DNA from 2 places in the Kineosporia sp. NBRC 101731 genome. Region 2 is predicted to be linked to the other one. Evidence: riboswitches for the same ligand, from Rfam matches in the RefSeq annotation. Region 2 holds a riboswitch; the other holds the start of a gene.
What was found. Region 2 has a riboswitch for glycine ahead of gcvT (glycine cleavage system aminomethyltransferase GcvT). Riboswitches for the same ligand answer to the same signal wherever they lie in the genome.
Positions count from the first base shown of each region.

Region 1: another riboswitch for glycine. It lies ahead of gcvP (aminomethyl-transferring glycine dehydrogenase); the one in region 2 lies ahead of gcvT (glycine cleavage system aminomethyltransferase GcvT).

Region 1 covers NZ_BSTC01000023.1:72,334-77,424, forward strand. Annotated here, with positions in the region: gene QSK05_RS34605 (bifunctional nuclease family protein) at 1-447, shown strand, start outside; gene QSK05_RS34610 (MerR family transcriptional regulator) at 807-1,331, shown strand; gene QSK05_RS34615 (ParA family protein) at 1,451-2,287, opposite strand; glycine riboswitch at 2,547-2,636, shown strand; gene gcvP (aminomethyl-transferring glycine dehydrogenase) at 2,728-5,091, shown strand, end outside.
Region 2 covers NZ_BSTC01000002.1:121,291-126,381, forward strand. Annotated here, with positions in the region: gene QSK05_RS07770 (FBP domain-containing protein) at 40-531, opposite strand; gene QSK05_RS07775 (hypothetical protein) at 763-1,482, opposite strand; gene QSK05_RS07780 (metallophosphoesterase) at 1,553-2,290, opposite strand; glycine riboswitch at 2,440-2,554, shown strand; gene gcvT (glycine cleavage system aminomethyltransferase GcvT) at 2,706-3,833, shown strand; gene gcvH (glycine cleavage system protein GcvH) at 3,860-4,246, shown strand; gene QSK05_RS07795 (tetratricopeptide repeat protein) at 4,435-5,091, opposite strand, start outside.

The sequences.
Region 1 (5,091 bases), on a different contig from region 2:
TCGAACAACCCGATCGTGCTGCTCAAGGAGCGGGACGGGGATCGCTATCTCCCGATCTGGGTCGGGGCGCCTGAGGCGAATGCGATCGCGAACGCCCAGCAGGGGCTGGTGCCACCGCGACCACTGACGCACGACCTGATGAAAGACGTGATCGAGGCCCTCGGCCGGCGGCTCTCCGAGGTGCGCATCGTCGCCCTGAAGGAGAACGTCTTCCACGCCGAGCTGGTCTTCGACGGAGGGCTGACCGTGAGCTCCCGGTCGTCCGACGCGATCGCACTGGCGCTGCGCGTCGGCTGCCCGATCGTAGGGGCGGAAGAGGTGCTGGAGGCCGGTGGCGTCTCGGTGCCCGACGAGGACGAGGACGAGGTGGAGAAGTTCCGCGAGTTCCTCGACAACATCTCGCCGGAAGACTTCGGCGAAGGTGGACAGGGCTCCGAGAACTCCTGAGCGGTCCGGCTTCACCGCTGCGGCGGGCAGCGGCAGCGTCGGTTCCGTGTCAACGCGCCACCCCTGCCGAGGCGGTACCGAAGAGGTCTCGGCCAGGACACCGGCGGGTGTCGGGGTGTTCCGATTGGTCCGAAAGAGGGGTGATCTGCCGACACGCCGCCCCCCTCGGATGCCGCCTCGTTGACGACGCCGGGTGCGCAGCCTACGGTTCAAATGAAACGACCCCGGTGTAGTTCTCCCGCTGCGATCCGTCTCCCTCGGACCAGCGTGCCGGACTAGGAACGTTGAATGGAGCCGCCGTGAGCGAGCGTAGCGAGCGAGATGCTGTGCCCGGTCACGTCGTCGCGCAGGCGCAGGGCATGCTCTTCACCGACGACCTGCCCGAGCTCGACGAGGAGGCCGGTTACCGCGGTCCGATCGCCTGCCGTGCTGCGGGAATCACCTACCGCCAGCTCGACTACTGGGCCCGCACCGGGTTGGTGCAGCCGACCGTCCGCAACGCGACCGGCTCGGGTACGCAACGGCTCTACAGCTTCCGCGACGTGCTCGTGCTCAAGGTGGTCAAGCGCCTTCTGGACACCGGTGTCTCGCTGCAGCAGATCCGCATCGCGGTGAACCACCTGCGTGACCACGGAGTGGAAGACCTGGCCCAGATCACCCTGATGAGTGACGGCGCCAGCGTCTACGAGTGCACCTCGGCGGACGAGGTCATAGATCTCGTCCAGGGCGGTCAGGGCGTCTTCGGCATCGCCGTCGGCCGGGTCTGGCGTGAGGTCGAGGGCACCCTCGCCGAGCTGCCCGCCGAGCGCGTGGGTGGCGACACGACCACCGGCACCAGCGACGACGAGCTCTCGGCCCGCCGCCGCCAGCGGGCCATCAGCTAGCCGACCGACAGATCAGCAGAAGAGCCCCGGGTCCGGTACCCCGGGGCTCTTCTGCTTTGCCGTGCTCAGACGGTGTGGACGTTCTCAGGCGGTGTTGCCGGCCTCAGGTAGGGCTGGCCTCAGGCAGGGCTGGCCTCAGCCGGTGCGGAGCTCACCTCGGCCGACGCCGGGCGCCGCCCCCGGGTGTTGGCGCGCAGCACGCGGGCCAGGTGGGCGTCGAAAGCATGCGCCAGTTCCTGTGCCGGGGCACCGGGCCAGCGGTGGATCGGCTGGCTCGCCCCCTGGGCCTGCTGCAGGGCGCTGCGCTCGCGGATGGACGGGCCCAGCACCAGCGGGCCGAACATGTCGGAGAGCTCCTGCAGGCGGTAGCGGTGCTCGGGGGAGCGCTCGCGGTACCGGTTCACCACCACGCCCAGCGGCTGCAGGGTCGGGGCGATGTTGCGCCGTACCTCGTCGATCGCGTGCAGGGCCCGGTCGGCGGCGGTCACGGAGAACAGCGCGGGTTCGGACACCACCAGGGCTCGCTGGCTCGCGGCCAGGCCGGAGCGGGTGATCGTGCCCAGTGACGGCGGGCAGTCGATGAGGACGAGCTGGTAGCCCTCGAGCTGGTGGATCGCGTGCGAGAGCCGGGCCAGAGTGCGCTCGCTGCCGGTGGGGCGGTCGAGCGCGGCCATGTCGTGGGAGCCGGGCAGCACGTCGAGCGTGCCGTCGCCGGTGGCCCAGCCGCTGGGCACGACGTTCACCTTCTGCGCGTTGCGGCGCGAGGCGCCCATCACCGTGGCGACGTTGGTCGTGATCTCGGCGGTGATGTCCAGCCCGAGCGTCGCATCGGCCTGTGGGTCGATGTCGACCACAAGGGTGGGAACGCCCCGGGCGAGCGCGGCCGAGGCCAGTCCCAGGACCACTGACGTCTTCCCGACGCCACCCTTCAAACTGCACACGCTGACGACGATCACGGTGTTCGACGCTACCTCGTTATCAAGTCCCCGCGGACGAGCCCGGGCCGGTAGGAATTGCGTGATCGTGATTCCACACAGGGTCATATCCGCCGGGCCGTCCTTTTGGCCGAGCCAATTGCATCCCGTAGCCCGGCCCGCTCGCAACCCTCCGTTCGCCTGCCGTACGCCGTACGGGTGCGCCGGGGGCACGAGATGAGAGTGGCATCCGGCGCTGGTAACGTCATCGTCGCCGGTCAACGTCAAGGACCGGCAGCTGAAGACCCCCGCGGGAGAGACCCCGTCACAGGGGCGCCGAAGGGGCAACTCTCCCCGGAACCTCTCAGGCGCCAAGGACCGCATGGGCGAGGCAGCTCCGAAGGGCGATGTGGCCCGACGGATGGGGAGGTATCCGAGTGACCCGAACCGCGGTCGCTACGCCCTTTGCGTGGGAGCCTCCGATGACGACCTTCATCGATGCCGGTCAGCACGATCTGCAGGACGACCTGCCCGAGCCCGAGGGCCGGACGGCGCAGGGTACCGGGCACCGTTTGGACGCGTTCGCCGACCGCCACATCGGCGCCGACGAGCCGCAGATCGCCACCATGCTGCGCGTGGTCGGGCTGGACAGTCTCGACGCCCTCGAGAACGCCGTGATCCCGCCGGTGATCCGCGACGGTGGCACGCCCGCCCTGCCCGGGCCGATCAGTGAGGCCGAGGCGCTGGCCGAGCTGCGGGCCCTGGCCAACCGCAACACCGTGCGCGTGCCGATGATCGGCCTGGGCTATCACGGCACCCACACGCCCGGCGTGATCCTGCGCAACGTGCTGGAGAACCCGGCCTGGTACACCGCCTACACGCCCTACCAGCCGGAGATCTCCCAGGGCCGCCTGGAGGCCCTGCTCGCGTTCCAGACGATGGTCTCCGACCTGACCGGTCTGGAGACCGCCAGCGCCTCCCTGCTCGACGAGTCCACCGCCGCGGCCGAGGCGATGACCCTGATGCGCCGCGCGTCCAAACTTCCCACCGGCGCCGCGTTCGTCGTCGACACCGACGTGCTCCCGCAGACCCTCGCGGTGATCCAGACCCGCGCCGAACCGCTCGGCATCCCGGTGGTCGTGGCCGACCTCACCACCGACCCCGCAGCGGCACTCGACGCTGTCACCGAAGGTGTGTTCGGCGTCCTGGCGCAATACCCGGGTGCCTCCGGACAGGTGACCGACCTGCGTCCCCTGATCGACGCCGCCCACGGGCGCAAGGCGCTCGTCACCGTCGCGGCCGACCTGCTCGCGCTCACGCTGCTGCGCTCGCCCGGTGAGGACGGCGCGGACGTGGCGGTCGGCAACACGCAGCGCTTCGGCGTGCCGCTCGGGTTCGGTGGACCGCACGCCGGGTACATGAGCGTGCGCAAGGGCCTGGAGCGGTCGCTGCCCGGGCGCCTCGTGGGTGTCTCCAAGGACGCCGACGGCAACCCCGCCTACCGCCTCGCCCTGCAGACCCGCGAGCAGCACATCCGCCGGGAGAAGGCGACCAGCAACATCTGCACCGCGCAGGTGCTGCTGGCCGTGATGGCCGGGATGTACGCGGTCTACCACGGCCCGCAGGGGCTGCGCCGCATCGCCGAGCGCACCGCCGGTCACGCCGCGACGCTGGCCGCGGGCCTGCGCTCGGTCGACGTGAAGGTCGTGCACGAGAGCTTCTTCGACACCGTGCTCGCCGAGGTGCCGGGCCGGGCCGGTGAGGTCGTCGCGGCCGCCCACGACCTCGGCATCCTGCTGCGCCAGGACGGCGCCGACCGGGTCGGCATTGCCTGCGACGAGACCACCACGCAGACCCAGGTGGCCCTGGTGCTGCGGGCTTTCGGGGTCTCGGTCGAAGACCGCGCACCGGGGGCGGAGCTTCCCGCGATCCCCGCGGACCTCGTCCGTACGTCTGAGTACCTGACCAACCCGGTCTTCACCACGCACCACAGCGAGACCTCGATGCTGCGGTTCCTGCGGCGGCTGGCCGACGAGGACTACGCGCTGGACCGCGGCATGATCCCGCTCGGCTCGTGCACGATGAAGCTCAACGCCACCACCGAGATGGAGGCCATCACCTGGCCGGAATTCGGTGGGCTGCACCCGTTCGCACCCGCCGGCGACACCGAGGGCATCCGTAGCCTGGTGAAGGACCTGGCCAGCTGGCTGGCGGAACTCACCGGCTACGCGGCGGTCTCGCTGCAGCCGAACGCCGGCTCGCAGGGTGAGCTGGCCGGTCTGCTCGCGATCCGGGCCTACCACCGCTCCAACGGCGACCTCGACCGCAACGTCTGCCTGATCCCGAGCTCCGCGCACGGCACCAACGCCGCCAGCGCCGTGATGGCCGGCATGAAGGTCGTCGTGGTGGCCTGCGACGACAACGGCAACGTCGACCTGGCCGACCTCGAGGCGAAGATCGCCCAGCACCGCGAGGCCCTCGCCGCGATCATGGTCACCTACCCGAGCACCCACGGCGTGTTCGAGGAGGGTATCGGCCGGATCTGCGAGTCGGTGCACGAGGCCGGCGGTCAGGTCTACGTCGACGGCGCCAACCTCAACGCGCTGGTGGGTCTCTCACGGCCGGGCGCGTTCGGCGCCGATGTCTCGCACCTGAACCTGCACAAGACGTTCTGCATCCCGCACGGTGGCGGCGGCCCGGGTGTCGGCCCGGTCGCGGTGCGCTCGCACCTGGCGCCGTTCCTGCCCAACCATCCGCTGGACGAGCTGGCGGGTCCGTCCACCGGCATCGGCCCGGTCTCCGGGGCCCCGTACGGCTCGGCCGGCATCCTGCCGATCTCCTGGGCC
Region 2 (5,091 bases):
AGCATGCCGCATTCGGCATGCTCCCGCCCATTTCGGCAACTACTGTCCCTTCAGCACCGCGCTCACGAAGGCGTACACGTTGAGCTCCAGGGCCTCGATGCGCTGTACGCGGGCTGCCTCGACGTCGAAGCCCTCGTAGGCCACGCGCGGGAGCACCCGCACGTTGGCCGAGCACTGGAATCCCGCGCAGACCAGGGTGCCGATCGTGTTGCCGTTGCGACCGGCCGCACCGGCCCGCTTGGCGCTCAGGAAGACCACGTCGTTGGGCAGTGCCACGTCTTCGCACCAGTTGCACATGGCGCGGCGGCGCACCACGGCGTCGGACTGGCGCATGACCACCCCGACCAGTTCGCCGTCGATCTCGGCGAAGACGTAGCCCATGGCCGGGGTCTTCTGGTCGCGCCAGCCCAGGTACTCCAGGCGGTCCCAGTCCAGCCCGTCGAAGTTCTCGGGCAGGACGAGCTCCTTGCGCTCACGCAGCGTGGAGTTCACGAACGACGTACGGATCTGCTTCTCGGTAAAGGAACGCACAGCTATGACCTCAAGTCTGGGGGCCCCGCAGACAGGGCGGGGTGATGTGTCAGAAGGTGGGATCGGCCTGCGAACAGGCCGGAACGCGTGGGCCCGCAGAAAGGGCACACGTCTGGTCACCGATTGAGGGCAGAGCTACCTCGTGCCGGCGCTGAGCGCGCCGATGACCTCCAGACGCCACAAGGGCGCAGAGCACGAGTAGGTTCCGGACACGAGAAGTGAGTCTACGCCTCACCTCGCCGTGCTGTGATCCTCCGGGTGCGGATCCGTGCCGCCCGGCAGGTCGAGGCCCGTGACCGGGAGCTGCGCGGCGTCCAGTACGAACAGCAGCGACGTGTTCATCCGGCGGACCGGCACCAGGGCGTTCTCGTCGTTCACCGCGACCAGCGGGCTGTCGCCCATCTGCAGGGTCGTGGCATTGCGGGCGGCGTCGCGGGCGAGGATCCGCACGGCGTCGACCAGGTAGGCGCGGGCCTCCGAGGTGGCCTCGGCGACGCTGTTCACTTCCCGCAACGACGCATCCAGCGCCCTCATCTCCCGGGCCACCCGTCGCAGCGTCGCGATCTGCTGCGTCGGCCGGGCGCCGCCCGCCACATCGTCCTGCGCCTGCTTCATCGCCGTCAGATACTCCCGCTCCGCCGCGAAGAACGCCTCCCGCCTCACCAGCAGCTCCTGGAGCGGGCGCCGGATCTGAGCCCGCACCTGTTCCAGACCGGCCGCGTCACGCTCCGCCTGACTCCCGTCGCCGATCATCCCGATCATCCGCACCAGGCCCACGGCCAGGGCCAGCACGATCACCGCCGCCCCGAGCACCAGCAGCAGACGACGCCGCACCGGGTCGCGCAGAGGCGACTCATCGGCGATGTCGTGCACCAGCACAGTGGTGGCTGTGGGCGGCCCCTGTGGCGAAGCCTCAGGGGCCACCGGAGTGCTCGTGTCGGTCGAGCTCATGCGCAGCACATCGGCGCACCAGCCGGTCGAGGTGAAGCCCGGCGCCGGGTTTGCTCCGAACGGGGACGGGTCACAGGCCCCGGAAGTGGGTCACCAGGCGGCCGTCGTCGTCGAGCACGTGCAGGGCGTAACCGGGCGGGCTGTCGAGTTCGTACGGGCCCCGCTGCTCGACCGGCAGACGCGAGGTCGAGACACAGCCCGGGGCCCCGACCAGCGGACGCCCGGCGAACGTGGTGACGAACCCGGTGTGGGCGTGACCGCAGAGCAGGGCGGCCACCTCCGGATGGGCCGAGACGATCCCGGCCAGACGCATCTCCCCGGTCTGCCGGATCCCGTCGACCCCCGGGATGTGGAGCACGGCCGGCGGGTGATGGAACGCGATCAGTACCCGCCGGTCCGGATCCCGTTCGGCCAGCGCCGACTTCAGCCACTCCAGCGTGGGCCCGCTGAGCTCGCCGCCACTGTGCCCGGGAATGACGCTGTCGCACAGCAGGAAGTCGGTGTCGCCCACGGCGATCACCTGGTTCAGTTCGTGTTTCGATGAAGGACGCGCCAGGAGGGCGGGCCCGAAGTGCTCACGGACGTCGTGGTTGCCGGGGAGCGTCAGAACGGGCACCTCGAACCGGTCGAGCAGGTCACGCACCACGGCGTACTCCTGCGGGGTGCCGTGATCGGCGATGTCGCCGGTGACCAGCACGGCATCGAGTCCGGTCATCGGCCGCACCGCGTCGATCAGCCGTTGCGCGCGGTCCGTCGCCCGTTCGCCGAGGTCGATGTGCAGGTCACTGAGGTGAGCGAAGGTGATCACCAGCACATCGTGACGCGGCGCCCAGATCGGGCAAAGTGCCACCCGGGCGGCACTGGCCTGCCCGATCTCACACCCGATCTCACACGTGTCCCGGTTGATGATCGCGGACGGGCCGGGCTACCTTTGCCAGCCCCAACTGAATATGCCGTCGACGCGCGACGGGAGAGCCTCCCGGCCGGCCACTACACCGTGAACCAGGCCGGGGGCGCCGTAGGAGCAACGCCTCCCCAGGAATCTCTCAGGCCCAGATACCGTCGCGACGAGGCAACTCTGGAGAAATCCGGCCCGATGCCGGTTTACCGAAGGTGAAGTGCCGTGCCACCCGCGGCCAAGCTCTCAGGTCCCAGGACAGAGCGGGGAGGAATCGCCAGACCTGCGCGCGCGTGTGCGCGGGCCGGATTCCGGAAGGCACCGCATGTCCTCACCAGCATCTGCCCGGCCGACGCCCCTGAACGCCGTGCACGTGGCGCTGGGCGCACGGCTCACCGACTTCGCCGGCTGGAACATGCCGCTGAAGTACACCAGTGAGCTCGCCGAGCACCAGGCCGTTCGCACCACCGTCGGCTTGTTCGACCTCAGCCACATGGGCGAGATCCGCGTGAGCGGCCCGCAGGCCGGGGCCGCTCTCGACCACGCGCTGGTGGGCCGGCTCTCCGCGATCAAGCCCGGCCGCGCGAAGTACTCGCTGCTGTGCGACGCGAACGGCGGCATCCTCGACGACCTGGTGACCTACAAGATCACCGACGACGAGTTCCTGGTCATCGCCAACGCCTCGAACACCGGCGTCGTGCTCGCCGCCCTGACCGACCGCGTCCTCACTTTTGACGCGAGCGTGACCGACGAGACCGAGCAGACCGCCCTGATCGCCGTGCAGGGCCCCGCCGCGCAGGCCGTGATCCAGTCGCTGGCCGACGACCCCGACAATCCCGATGCGCGGGACGCCGTCGCCGCCCTGCGCTACTACGCCTGCATGCCCGCCCGGATCGCCGGGCTGGACGTGCTGCTCGCCCGCACCGGCTACACCGGTGAGGACGGGTTCGAGGTGTACGTGGCCGCGGACGACGCCGTCACGCTCTGGAGCGCGCTGTCCACCGCGACCGAGGCCGCGGGGGGCCGGGCGGCCGGTCTGGCCTGCCGCGACACCCTCCGCCTGGAAGCCGGGATGCCGCTCTACGGCAACGAACTCAGCCTCGAGACCGACCCCTACGCGGCCCGTCTGGGCCGGGTCGTGCAGCTGGACAAGGCGTTCGTCGGGCAGGAGGCCCTGGCGCTGGCCGCGCAGGACCAGCCCGCCCGCCTGCTGACCGGACTGACCGGAGAAGGCCGCCGGGCCGCGCGGGCCGGCAACGTCGTCCTCAATGCGGCGGGCGAACCGGTGGGTGTGATCACGTCGGGAGCCCTCTCCCCCACGCTCGGCCGCCCGATCGCCCTGGCCTACGTGGACCGCGACGAGGCCGTCGAGGGCGCCTCGCTGCAGGTGGATGTGCGCGGAACCCTGCTGCCCTTCACCGTCTCCCCGTACCCGTTCTACAAGCGTTCCTGACTTCTCAGGTCAGCAAGGAGTTTCCGATGACCAATCCGTCACATCTTCTGTATACCGCCGAGCACGAGTGGATTCAGCTCACCCCCGGCGCCGATCTTCCCACCGAGCCCGTGCGGGTGGGCCTGACCACCTTCGCCCTCGACGCCCTGGGCGACGTGGTCTTCGTGGACCTTCCCGAGGTGGGCACCGAGGTCACGGCCGGGGACGCGTGCGGTGAGGTGGAGTCGACCAAGTCGGTCTCCGATCTGTACTCACCCGTCACCGGCACGGTCGGTGCCGTGAACCAGGCCATCATCGACGACCCGGCCCTGATCGCGGCCGACCCCTACGACGCCGGCTGGCTGTTCACGGTGACCCCCGAGGCGACGGCGAAACTGCTGACGTCGAACGAGTACGAGGCCCTGCTGGACTGATGCTGGACTGATGCTGTTCTGAGGCCACCGGTCTGATCGCGGCATCCGTCCCGGATGAGGAAGGGCGGCGTCGCGACCAGACCGGCTTGACGGGGTAAGGATGGTTTAGCGCATCGGCCCGGGCCGATGCCTCCGGACCCTTCGGTAATCGGCGGAACACACGGAACTTCCCGGGCGTTCGGCGCGCGTCAATCAGGTTGCCGGGCCGGTTGCCCCGTCGTGGGAAGCTGTATCACGCGGGCGGCCGGGGGTACGGGCAGCCGCCGCACCGCCTCGACGAACGCCGTGTCGGCGCGCCGGGCCGGGGTGGTGGCCCGTTGCCGCAGGGCCGCCCAGACCGCTGCCCAGGCCCGGCAGAGGTTCCCGAGTTCTTCCTGGGACAGGGGAAACTCGGTGCCGGGCACGCCGCGGCTGCAGTTCTCGGCGTGCCAGATCCAGGCCCGGGTACTGGGGATCACCGGCGCCGCGAATTCCGTGCCCTGCCGTCGCAGGTCGGTCAGTGGATCACCCTGCGCCGGCATCGGCGTCTCGGTCTCGACGAAGTCCATCGGCTCGTCCGGGTCGGACTGCTCCGGGTCGAGGGCCGCAGCCGGGCCGAGTTCCCGGCCGAGGAAGGTGAACAGCTCTTCCATTCCGTCGATGCGCCGCTGCGAGTACTCCGGGGTGTTGACCCCGACGCTGTAGTAGTCACGGGCCATCTCCGGGAAGGGCACGGGACGCGCGTCGGTGCCGAGATAGCGGGCCAGACCACGCAGGCCCTCCAGGGCTGCGCTGCGGGTCTGCCACTGCTGATGGAACCGGCTCAGGCGCACCACCATCTCCCAGGCACGGCGCTCCATCCGGAA